Regions from separate parts of the Streptomyces sp. NPDC033177 genome, predicted to be linked through region 3. Evidence: riboswitches for the same ligand, from Rfam matches in the RefSeq annotation. Region 3 holds a riboswitch; each other region holds the start of a gene.
What was found. A riboswitch is a leader RNA that binds a small molecule or an ion and turns the genes downstream of it on or off. The one in region 3 is predicted to bind cobalamin.

Region 1 (3,262 bases), on a different contig from region 3:
ACGGTCTCGTCGAGCCGCTGCCAGTCGATGTCACCGGCGGCCGTGTCCACGAACGCGCCGAGGTTCACCGAGCCGAGGTTGCAGACGGCCGTCTCGCCGTCGTCCGTGACCTCCAGGATCTCCGTGCAGAGGTTGGAGGAGTGGACGGTGTGGCCGGGCTCCGCCGTCTGGTTGGCGGTGCGGTTGGCGGCGTCCTTGAACGTCATCCAGCCGTTGCCGGTCTGCGCCAGGGTGCGCATCATGCGGCCGTACAGCTCGCGGGCCGGGATGGTCTTGCGGGCGAGCCCGGCGGCCTCGGCCGTGCGGTAGGCGGCGTCGAACTCATCACCCCACAGGTCGACGAGCTCCGGGACATCAGCCGGGGAGAACAGCGACCAGTCCTGGTCGGCGGCGACCCGGCGCATGAACTCGTCCGGGATCCAGTGCGCGAGGTTGAGGTTGTGCGTGCGGCGCGCGTCCTCGCCGGTGTTGTCGCGCAGCTCCAGGAACTCCTCGATGTCGGAGTGCCACGTCTCCAGGTAGACCGCGGCGGCGCCCTTGCGACGGCCGCCCTGGTTCACGGCGGCGACGGAGGCGTCCAGGGTCTTCAGGAACGGCACGATGCCGTTGGAGTGCCCGTTCGTGCCGCGGATCAGCGAACCGCGGGCGCGGATGCGGGAGTACGAGAGGCCGATGCCGCCCGCGTGCTTGGAGAGGCGCGCGACCTGGTGGTAGCGGCCGTAGATGGAGTCCAGCTCGTCCAGCGGGGAGTCGAGGAGGTAGCAGGAGGACATCTGCGGGTGCCGGGTGCCGGAGTTGAAGAGCGTCGGCGATGACGGCAGGTAGTCCAGGCGGCTCATCAGGCGGTACAGGGCGGCGACTTCGTCCACCGAGCGCGCGGAGCCGTCCTCTGCGAGGCCGCTCGCGACGCGCAGCATGAAGTGCTGCGGGGTCTCGATGACGTGCCGGGTGATCGGGTGGCGCAGGAGATAGCGGCTGTGCAGGGTGCGCAGGCCGAAGTATCCGAAGCGGAAGTCGGCGCCGTCCGCCAGTGCCGCCTCCACGAGGCCGTCCAGACGCTCGGCGTGGTCGGTGACGAACGTGGCGGTGCGGTCCGCGATCAGGCCCTCGCGGTGCCCGATGGCGACCGAGTCGGAGAAGCTGCGCACGCCCTGCGACGCGGCCTCGTCACGGATGCTGAGGCTGAGGAGCCTGGCCGCCAGCTGCGAGTACGTCGGGTCCTCGGAGATGAGGCCGGCCGCGGCCTCGGTCGCCAGCTCCCGCAGCTCCGCCAGATCCGCCCTGGCCGAGCGGCCCCGCAGCGCGGCTGCGGCGACCCGGCCGGGGTCGGCGTCGGGGAGGTCGGCGGTGAGGTCGGTCAGGGTACGCAGCAGCGCGGTTCCTGGGCCGTCGGCGGTCTGCTGACCGTCGGTGGTCTGCGCTGACGCAGGTTCGGCTGGCGCGATGGTCACGGAGCACTCCCTCGCTCGGCTCGGAGCCTTGGGGAGGGGTGAGTGAACACACGGGGGCCGGCCCCTGGGCAGGGCTGCGCTCCGCGTCCACCAGCCCATTCCACGAGGCCCGGACGTCGTCGGCACCCGGACCGGTCGGAACGGGCACACTGTCGACAGGTCTTCGGACTTGCGAGCGCGACAAATGCGCACTCATACACCGTTGCGGGACAGTTCCGGACTTGCACCGGATTCCCCTGCGGCGACAGCGAGCACGAGCATACATCTTGTGCTGGCTCTGAGCGGCAGCCCCATATCTTGTGTCGGCACGTGTATCCCCTAGGGTGGCGGTCGAACTGATGGGCGTCCAGGGGGAGGTGCCGTGCGAGGGCGGGGAGCGGGCTGTGCCGCGGTGTTGCTGATGCTGCTCGCCGGGTGCGGGGACGCCGGCGAGGAGGCGAGGACGAAGCCTACGCGGACCCCGGGGCCGGCCGCGGCGGCCGGTGTCGACGGTGACGCGGATCCCCGCAAGGTCTTCACGGACGCCGAGCTGAAGGCCGCGCTGCTGCCCGCGAAGACGGTCGGTGCGCGGGCCGAGACGGTCAACGCCACCACGGGGTCGTTCAACCAGCACTACGGGGGCGGTGACTGGGGCACCTGCGAGCCCGGCAGGAAGGCCCGCGAAGAGCTGTTCGCCATGCGCGGGGCGAGCGCAGGCCACTCGATCCGCCCCTTCCCCGGGGCGATGGCCGACGAGGGGGACCCCTTCGTCTCCCAGAGCCTGGTCTCGATGCCGGCCGGGCAGGCGGGGCGCCACGTCGCGCTGCGCCGCGATCTTCACGAGGCATGCCCCCGGGTCACCGTCGACACCGACGCGGCCCCGGTGGTGGAGCAGCACACGGTGGAGGAGCTGCCGGACCTGGGCGACGAGGCGATCCTGGAGACCACGCGGACCGAGGGCGGCGACGACCACGGCGGTGAAACCCCGTACTACAAGGCCGAGGTGCGGGTCGGTGGGGTGCTCGTGCTGGTGGACGCGGGCCCCGACAAGGACCTGACGATCACCTCGGCGGCCCGGGCGGTGGAACGGGTCCGCACGGAGCTCTACACGGCCCCGTGAGGCCGTACGTGAGCGCGGGCCGCCGGAGGAATCCGACGACCCGCGCTCACCTGCGTACGAAGAACCTCAGTGCCCGCCCGGCGCTCCCGCCGTGGCCGGCGGCAGCTCCTCCACGACGCCGGGGTCGCCCGCGTCCGCCGTGTAGTCGCCGGGAGACGTCTCGTCGATCCCGTCAGGGGCCTTCATGGCGCGCAGGACGAAGGTCATGACCACGGTGACCACCACGTTCAGGACGAACGCCGTGAGGCCGATGTAGCCGATCTCGCCGATGCCGGGGATCTCGTCGGACGAGCCGCCGAAGTGCTTCTGCGTGGGCGAGGCGACACCGTACGCGGCAGCCGTGCCGTAGACCATGCCGACTGCCCAGCCCGCGAGCAGCGCCCAGCGGTGGAACCACCGCGTGAACAGGCCGCCGACGAGCGCGGGCATGGTCTGCAGGATCCAGATGCCGCCCAGGAGCTGGAAGTTGATCGCGACTGTCTTGTCCATGGTGAGGACGAAGGCGAGCGCGCCGACCTTCACCAGGAGCGAGACCAGCTTGGAGACCTTGGTCTCCTGCGCGGGTGTCGCGTCCGGCTTGATGAAGTCCTTGTAGATGTTCCTGGTGAACAGGTTCGCTGCCGCGATGGACATGATGGCGGCCGGGACGAGCGCGCCGATGCCGATCGCCGCGAACGCGACGCCGGTGAACCAGTCGGGGAACATGTTCTCG
Region 2 (3,262 bases), on a different contig from region 3:
GAGGTCGGCGAGGCGTGGGCCTGGCTGGCCCGGCACCAGGGCGTGGGCACCCTGCGCGGGCTCTCCCGGCACGTCGCGCTCAGCGAACGCCGCCTCACCACCCTCTTCCGCGCCGAGACGGGCCTGAGCCCCAAGCAGGCAGGGCGCCTGATGCGCTTCCAGCGCGCACGGAACGCCGTCGTACGCCCCGTCGCGGCGGGCGCGGCCCCCGACCTGGCCCGTGTCGCCGCAGACTGCGGTTACTACGACCATTCCCACCTGGTGCGGGACTTCCGGCAGTACACCGGCGCGAGCCCCACCGCCTGGCTGGCCGAAGAGTGCCGGAATATCCAAGCCGGGAGCTATGGCGGGGGCGAAGAGTAGGACTCATGAACACGACCGAGAAGCAGAACCAGCAGCCACAGTCCGCTACTGCTCCCGCATCCGGCGGCCGCGCTCCCAGCGTCTGGCCGACCCTCCAGGCGCACGACGCCCCCGCCCTGATCGACTTCCTGGTCGGCACGGTCGGCTTCCTGCGCACCGCCGTCTACCAGGACGGCGACAGCGTGGCGCACGCCGAGCTCGACTGGCCCGAGGGCGGCGCCATCATGCTCGGCTCGTACGACGAGAAGTCCCAGGACTGGTGCCTGAAGCCCGGCACCTTCGGCGCGTACGTAGTCACAGACCGCGTGGACGACCTTTACCAGCGGCTCAGCGCCGCGGGCGTCGAGATCATCCGCGAGATCGAGGACCAGCCGTACGGCAGCCGGGAGTTCGCGATCGCCGACCCCGAGGGCAACAAGTGGTCCTTCGGCACCTACCGCGGCGCACCGAGGCCCCAGCAGCCGTCCTGACCTCGCGTGATAGCTTGCGCACGCCAGTCAACCCACACCAGGGCCAGGGAATCCGGTGCGAATCCGGAACTGACGCGCAGCGGTGAGGGGGAACGGGCGGGGCCACGGCCACTGGGCGTCCACGGACGCCTGGGAAGGCGCCCCGCCCGGCCGATCCCCGAGTCCGAAGACCTGCTGGCACCTTCGTCCGCACACCGGGCGGCGGAGGTGACGAAGCAGGCCAGGCTCCGCGTATGAGCCGTGAGACTCAAGGGATCTCGTGTCCTCCATTGCCCGTCGTGTACGTACGTCTGTTCTTCTCGCCACGGCCCTGGCCGTCACCCTGACCTCCTGCGGAGGCGGCTCCACGGCCACCTCCACCACGGACGACAAGGCCGCCGGCTACCCGCTGACCCTCACCTCCTGCGGCAAGAAGGCGGAGATCAAGGCGCCACCGCAGCGAGCGGTCTCCCTCGACCAGGGCTCCACGGAGATCCTGCTCTCCCTCGGCCTCGCGGACCGCATGGCCGGCACCGGAACCTGGACGGACCCGGTGCTCAACGGCCTGGAGAAGGACAACGCCAAGGTCGACCGGCTCGCCGACAGCTACCCCTCCTTCGAGAAGGTCCTCGCCAAGGAACCGGACTTCGTCACCGCCTCCTTCGTGGCGACGGTCAGCAAGGGCGGCGTCGCCGACCGCGCCAAGTTCGCCGAACTCGGCGTACCCGCGTACGTCTCGCCCTCCGACTGCGCGGGCAAGGACAACAGCGGCGACGGCGACGGCAGCCGCGTAAAGACCCTCACCATGGACACCGTCTACGGCGAAGTGCGGGACCTGGCCAAGGCGTTCGGGGTCGAGAAGCGCGGCGAACGCCTGATCGCGGACCTCAAGGGCCGGGTGGCGAAAGCCACGGAGACCATCAAGGACACCAAGGCGTCCGGCACGTCGCTCCTCTACTGGTTCGCCAACTCCGACGCGCCCTACATCGCCGGCTGCTGCGGGGCGCCGGGCATCATCACCCGCGAACTCGGCGTGCAGAACGTCTTCGACGACACCCGCGACGAGTGGCCCCAGATCAACTGGGAGACGGTGGCCGACCGCGACCCGGACGTCCTGGTCATCGGCGACCTCACCCGCAAGTCGCAGACGGCCGAGAGCGCGAAGAAGAAGATCGAGTTCCTGGAGTCCAACCCGGTCACCAAGAACCTGACCGCCGTGAAGAAGAAGCGGTACGTGCTGCTGAGCGGCCAGGCCATGAACCCGACGATCCGCACGGTGGACGGCATCGAACAAGTCGCCGCCGCATTGCGCGAGTTCGGCCTCGACAAGTGAGGCTCGACAAGTGAGGAAGGCCGCCACGGGCGGCATACGTTCCGCCCTGCTCTGGACGGCGGGCCTCGCCGCCCTCGCCTTCTCCGTCGCGGTGGCCGTCACCATCGGCCCCGCGGACATCTCCGTACCCGACGTGTGGTCGGCGGTCGCGGCGCACCTCGGCTGGGGGGAGGCGAGGCTGACGCCCATCCGGGACGGCATCGTCTGGAACCTGCGCATGCCGCGCACGCTCCTCGCGGCGGTCTGCGGCGCTGGCCTCGCGGTCTGCGGAACCGTCCTCCAGTCCCTCCTGCGCAACCCGCTCGCCGACCCCTTCGTGCTCGGCGTCTCCTCGGGGGCCTCCACGGGCGCGGTCGCGATCGTCGTCCTGGGGGTCGGCGGGGGAGCGGTGTCGGTGTCGGCGGGCGCCTTCGTCGGAGCCGTCGTCTCCTTCGCGCTCGTACTGCTGCTCAGCCACAGCCTGGGCGGGAGCGCCGACCGGGTGGTGCTCTCCGGGGTCGCGGCGATGCAGCTCTTCTCCTCGCTCACCTCGTTCGTGATCCTGACGTCGGGCGACGCGGAGACGACGCGGAGTGTCCTGTTCTGGCTGCTCGGCTCGTTGAGCGGGGTGGGCTGGACGGACGTCTCGCTGTGCGCGGCGGTGCTCCTCGTGGCCCTCGCCGTCTGCCTGACGCAGGCCCGCACCCTGGACGCGTTCGCGTTCGGCCAGGACGCGGCGGCGGCACTCGGCGTCCACGTGACCCGGGTCCGCCTGCTGCTGCTCTCCGTGACGGCCCTGCTGACGGCGGCCCTGGTCAGCAGCGCGGGAGCCATCGGGTTCGTGGGCCTGGTCCTGCCGCACGCGGCCCGCGCCCTGGTCGGCTCCGGGCACGCACGCCTGCTCCCGGTCACGGCGCTCGCGGGCGCGGTGTTCCTGGTGTGGGTGGACACGCTGGCGCGCACGGTCCTCGACCCCCAGGAGGTCCCCGTGGGGGTGGTGACGTCCCTGATCGGCGTCCCGGCGTTCGTCCTGGTCCTCTACCGCACGAGGAAGACGACATGAGCCCGCACACCGACTCAGGCCTGCGGGCTGACCGAGTGACCCGGGAGGCAGGCGGCCGGCTCATCGTCGACGGAG
Region 3 (3,262 bases):
GACGCCGGTGGCCGCGGGGCGCATTGTGCTGGGAATCGAGTCGTCGTGTGACGAGACCGGGGCGGGGATCGTCTCGGAGGGGCGGCTGCTCGCCCATGTGGTCGCGTCGAGCATGGACGAGCACGCCCGGTTCGGCGGTGTGGTCCCCGAGATCGCCGCCCGAGCGCATCTGCACTCCTTCACCCCGGTCGTCCGGCACGCCCTAGACCAGGCGGACCTGGAGCTGTCCGACATCGACGCGGTGGCCGTCACCACGGGCCCCGGCCTGGCGGGTGCGTTGCAGGTCGGCCTCGCGGGAGCGAAGACCCTGGCCCACGCGCTCGACGTCCCGTTGTACGGGGTGCACCACCTGGCCGGTCACGTCGCCGCCGACACGCTGGAGCACGGCCCGCTGCCCGAGCCCTGCGTGGTGCTCATCGTCTCCGGCGGGCACACGTCCCTGCTGCTCGTCCGGGACCTGGCCCGCGATCGGATCGTGCACCTGGGGGACACCCTGGACGACGCGGCCGGCGAGTGCTTCGACAAGGTCGCCCGGGTCTTCGGCCTGCCGTATCCGGGCGGCCCCGCCATCGACCGCGCGGCCCGGGACGGCGACCCGCGCGCGGTGGCCTTCCCCCGCCCGCTCACCGGGCCGAAGGACGCGCCGTACGCGTTCTCCTTCTCCGGCCTCAAGACCGCCGCCGCCCGATGGGCCGAAGGGCACGCAGGCCGTCAACTGCCGGTGGCCGACGGTGCGGCCTCGCTCCAGGAGGCCGTCGCGGACGTCCTGACCCGCAAGGCGCTCGCCGCCTGCCGGGATCACGGGGTCACGACCCTCGTCGTGGTCGGCGGGGTCGCCGCGAACTCGCGGGTGCGGTCGCTCGCGGAGGAGCGGTGCGCGGCAGCCGGCGTGCGACTGCGCGTTCCCCCGATGACCTTGTGCACCGACAACGGCGCGATGATCGCCGCCGTCGGCGACCTGCTCGTACGCGCCGGGGCCGAGCCCGCGCCCCTGGACGTGTCGATCGATCCGTCCGCCCCGCTGGAGTACGCGGCCCTGCAGCCGGGAGCGGACCCGGCGAAGACCGCCCGATGACGGCGGCCGTCCGCGTTCTGTGCGCTGAGCAACTGCTCGCGCACACCGACGCCTTGCGCACGGTCTACGGCGAAGCCTTCGGCCCGCCGCCCTGGCACGAGGACGAGGAGAGGGCGGCGCAGTTCCTGGTCCGGCTCGGCGACGACGTGCGGCGTCCCGGCTTCACCGCGGCGATCGCCCTGAAGGGGTCGGACATCGCCGGATTCACCACCGGGTGGACCACTCCCGCCCCCTTTCCCGCCGATCGCTGCTATCCGCAGGCGGCCGCCGGACTCGGGGCCGAGCGCGCCCTGATGTGGCTGAGCGGGGCGCGTGAGATAGACGAACTCGCCGTACGCCCCGGGGCGCAGGGGACCGGGATCGGGACGGCCCTGCTCGGGGCGGTGGCCGCGGGTGCCCCCGACGGCCGTGCCTGGCTGCTCACTTCGGTCCGGTCGGCGCAGGCCATGGCTTTCTACGATCGCCAGGGCTGGACCCAGCGACCCACCCCGCACCCGACGGCAAAGGCGTCGTCGTCTTCCTCGGGCCCCGCCACCCCGCCAGGACTCTCGCGGTGTCCTGCGGCACAGGAGGGGCGACCTCCCGGGGAGCAGGGCGTACGCCGGGCGCGCATGAGCCGTTGCACATGGGCTGACCAGGGGCGTACGCCCAGGTCGTGTGCGCTCGTGTGTGCCACAAGCGGTGCGGTCCCGCAAGTTGTCAGGTCACTCGATTCCGCACTAGGGTCACCACGCCTTGGTGCTCGGGAAATCGGTGTGATGCCGGTGCGGCCCTCGCCACTGTGATCGGGAAGTCCGGCTCCAGCCCTCGCGGCAGCCACTGGGTGCAACACGCGCCCGGGAAGGCGGAGTCCGGTCGGTACGACCCGTCAGCCAGGAGACCGGCCAAGGCGCGTTGTCCATCCACGAGGTGCTGGAGAGGGTCTGCTTAGCCATGCACATAGCCGAGGGTTTCCTCCCACCGGCGCACGCGATCGCCTGGGGCGTAGCGTCCGCGCCGTTCGTCGTCCACGGAGTCCGCTCCCTCACCCGTGAGGTCAAGGAACACCCGGAGAGCACCTTGCTCCTGGGTGCGTCCGGAGCGTTCACCTTTGTCCTTTCCGCGCTGAAGATCCCGTCCGTGACGGGCAGTTGCTCGCACCCGACGGGCACCGGGCTCGGCGCGATCCTGTTCCGGCCGCCGATCATGGCGGTGCTCGGCACCATCACGCTGCTGTTCCAGGCGCTGCTGCTCGCCCACGGCGGGCTCACCACGCTGGGTGCCAACGTGTTCTCCATGGCGATCGTCGGGCCATGGGCCGGATACGCCGTCTACCGGCTCCTGAAGCGGTACGACGTGCCGCTCATGGTGGCCGTGTTCTTCGGTGCGTTCGTCGCCGACCTGTCCACGTACTGCGTCACCAGCGTCCAGCTCGCCCTGGCGTTCCCGGACCCCAGCAGCGGATTCATCGGCGCCCTGGGCAAGTTCGGCGGCATCTTCGCCGTCACGCAGATCCCCCTCGCGGTCAGCGAGGGGCTGCTCACCGTCGTGGTGATGCGGCTGCTCGTGCAGTCGAGCAGGGGCGAGCTCACGCGGCTCGGCGTGCTGCTCCAAAGCAAGAAGCCGTCCGCGCAGGCAGACACCGGCAGCAAGACGGAGACCGAGACGGGGGCCAGCGCCTGATGAGCCGGAACGCGAAGATCAACACTCTGCTCCTCCTCATCGTCGCCGCGCTGGCGGTGCTGCCGCTGGCGCTCGGCCTCGGCGACGACGAGAAGGAGCCGTTCGCCGGGGCCGACGCCCAGGCCGAGACCGCGATCACCGAGATCAAGCCGGATTACGAGCCCTGGTTCTCGCCGCTGTACGAACCCCCCTCCGGGGAGATCGAGTCGGCGCTGTTCGCGCTGCAGGCGGCGCTCGGCGCGGGCGTCCTCGCGTACTACTTCGGTCTGCGCAAGGGGCGCCGTCAGGGCGCCGAGGCAGCGCGTACCGAGGCGGCGCGTACCGATGCAGCTACCGCGGAGCAAGCTGTCGACGAGGAGCACACCCGGTCCGGGGCCGGGCAGGTCTGACCCGGCGTGCTGCCCATTGACGCGGCGGCGCACAGCAGTCGCTGGCGCCGCCGCCACCCCGTGGACAAGGCCGTGTTTGTGGTTGGGATCGCCACCCTCTACCTCTCCCCCCCACCCCTAAAAGGGGGCGCCCCTG

Region 1: it holds a riboswitch for cobalamin, as region 3 does, so the genes downstream of both, ACZ5U5_RS35530 (ribonucleoside-diphosphate reductase subunit alpha) here and ACZ5U5_RS12400 (energy-coupling factor ABC transporter permease) in region 3, are expected to answer to the same signal.
Region 2: it holds a riboswitch for cobalamin, as region 3 does, so the genes downstream of both, ACZ5U5_RS07170 (ABC transporter substrate-binding protein) here and ACZ5U5_RS12400 (energy-coupling factor ABC transporter permease) in region 3, are expected to answer to the same signal.

The regions. Positions count from the first base shown of each region.
Region 1 is NZ_JBVIPS010000012.1:180,184-183,445, forward strand. It holds gene ACZ5U5_RS35530 (ribonucleoside-diphosphate reductase subunit alpha) at 1-1,451, opposite strand, end outside; cobalamin riboswitch at 1,589-1,712, opposite strand; gene ACZ5U5_RS35535 (hypothetical protein) at 1,813-2,550, shown strand; gene mctP (monocarboxylate uptake permease MctP) at 2,617-3,262, opposite strand, start outside.
Region 2 is NZ_JBVIPS010000002.1:246,324-249,585, reverse strand. It holds gene ACZ5U5_RS07180 (AraC family transcriptional regulator) at 1-363, shown strand, start outside; gene ACZ5U5_RS07175 (VOC family protein) at 369-833, shown strand; cobalamin riboswitch at 841-1,026, shown strand; gene ACZ5U5_RS07170 (ABC transporter substrate-binding protein) at 1,093-2,145, shown strand; gene ACZ5U5_RS07165 (FecCD family ABC transporter permease) at 2,156-3,187, shown strand; gene ACZ5U5_RS07160 (ABC transporter ATP-binding protein) at 3,184-3,262, shown strand, end outside.
Region 3 is NZ_JBVIPS010000003.1:284,851-288,112, forward strand. It holds gene tsaD (tRNA (adenosine(37)-N6)-threonylcarbamoyltransferase complex transferase subunit TsaD) at 8-1,075, shown strand; partial or broken gene ACZ5U5_RS12395 (GNAT family N-acetyltransferase) at 1,072-1,709, shown strand; cobalamin riboswitch at 1,795-1,978, shown strand; gene ACZ5U5_RS12400 (energy-coupling factor ABC transporter permease) at 2,009-2,737, shown strand; gene ACZ5U5_RS12405 (energy-coupling factor ABC transporter substrate-binding protein) at 2,737-3,126, shown strand.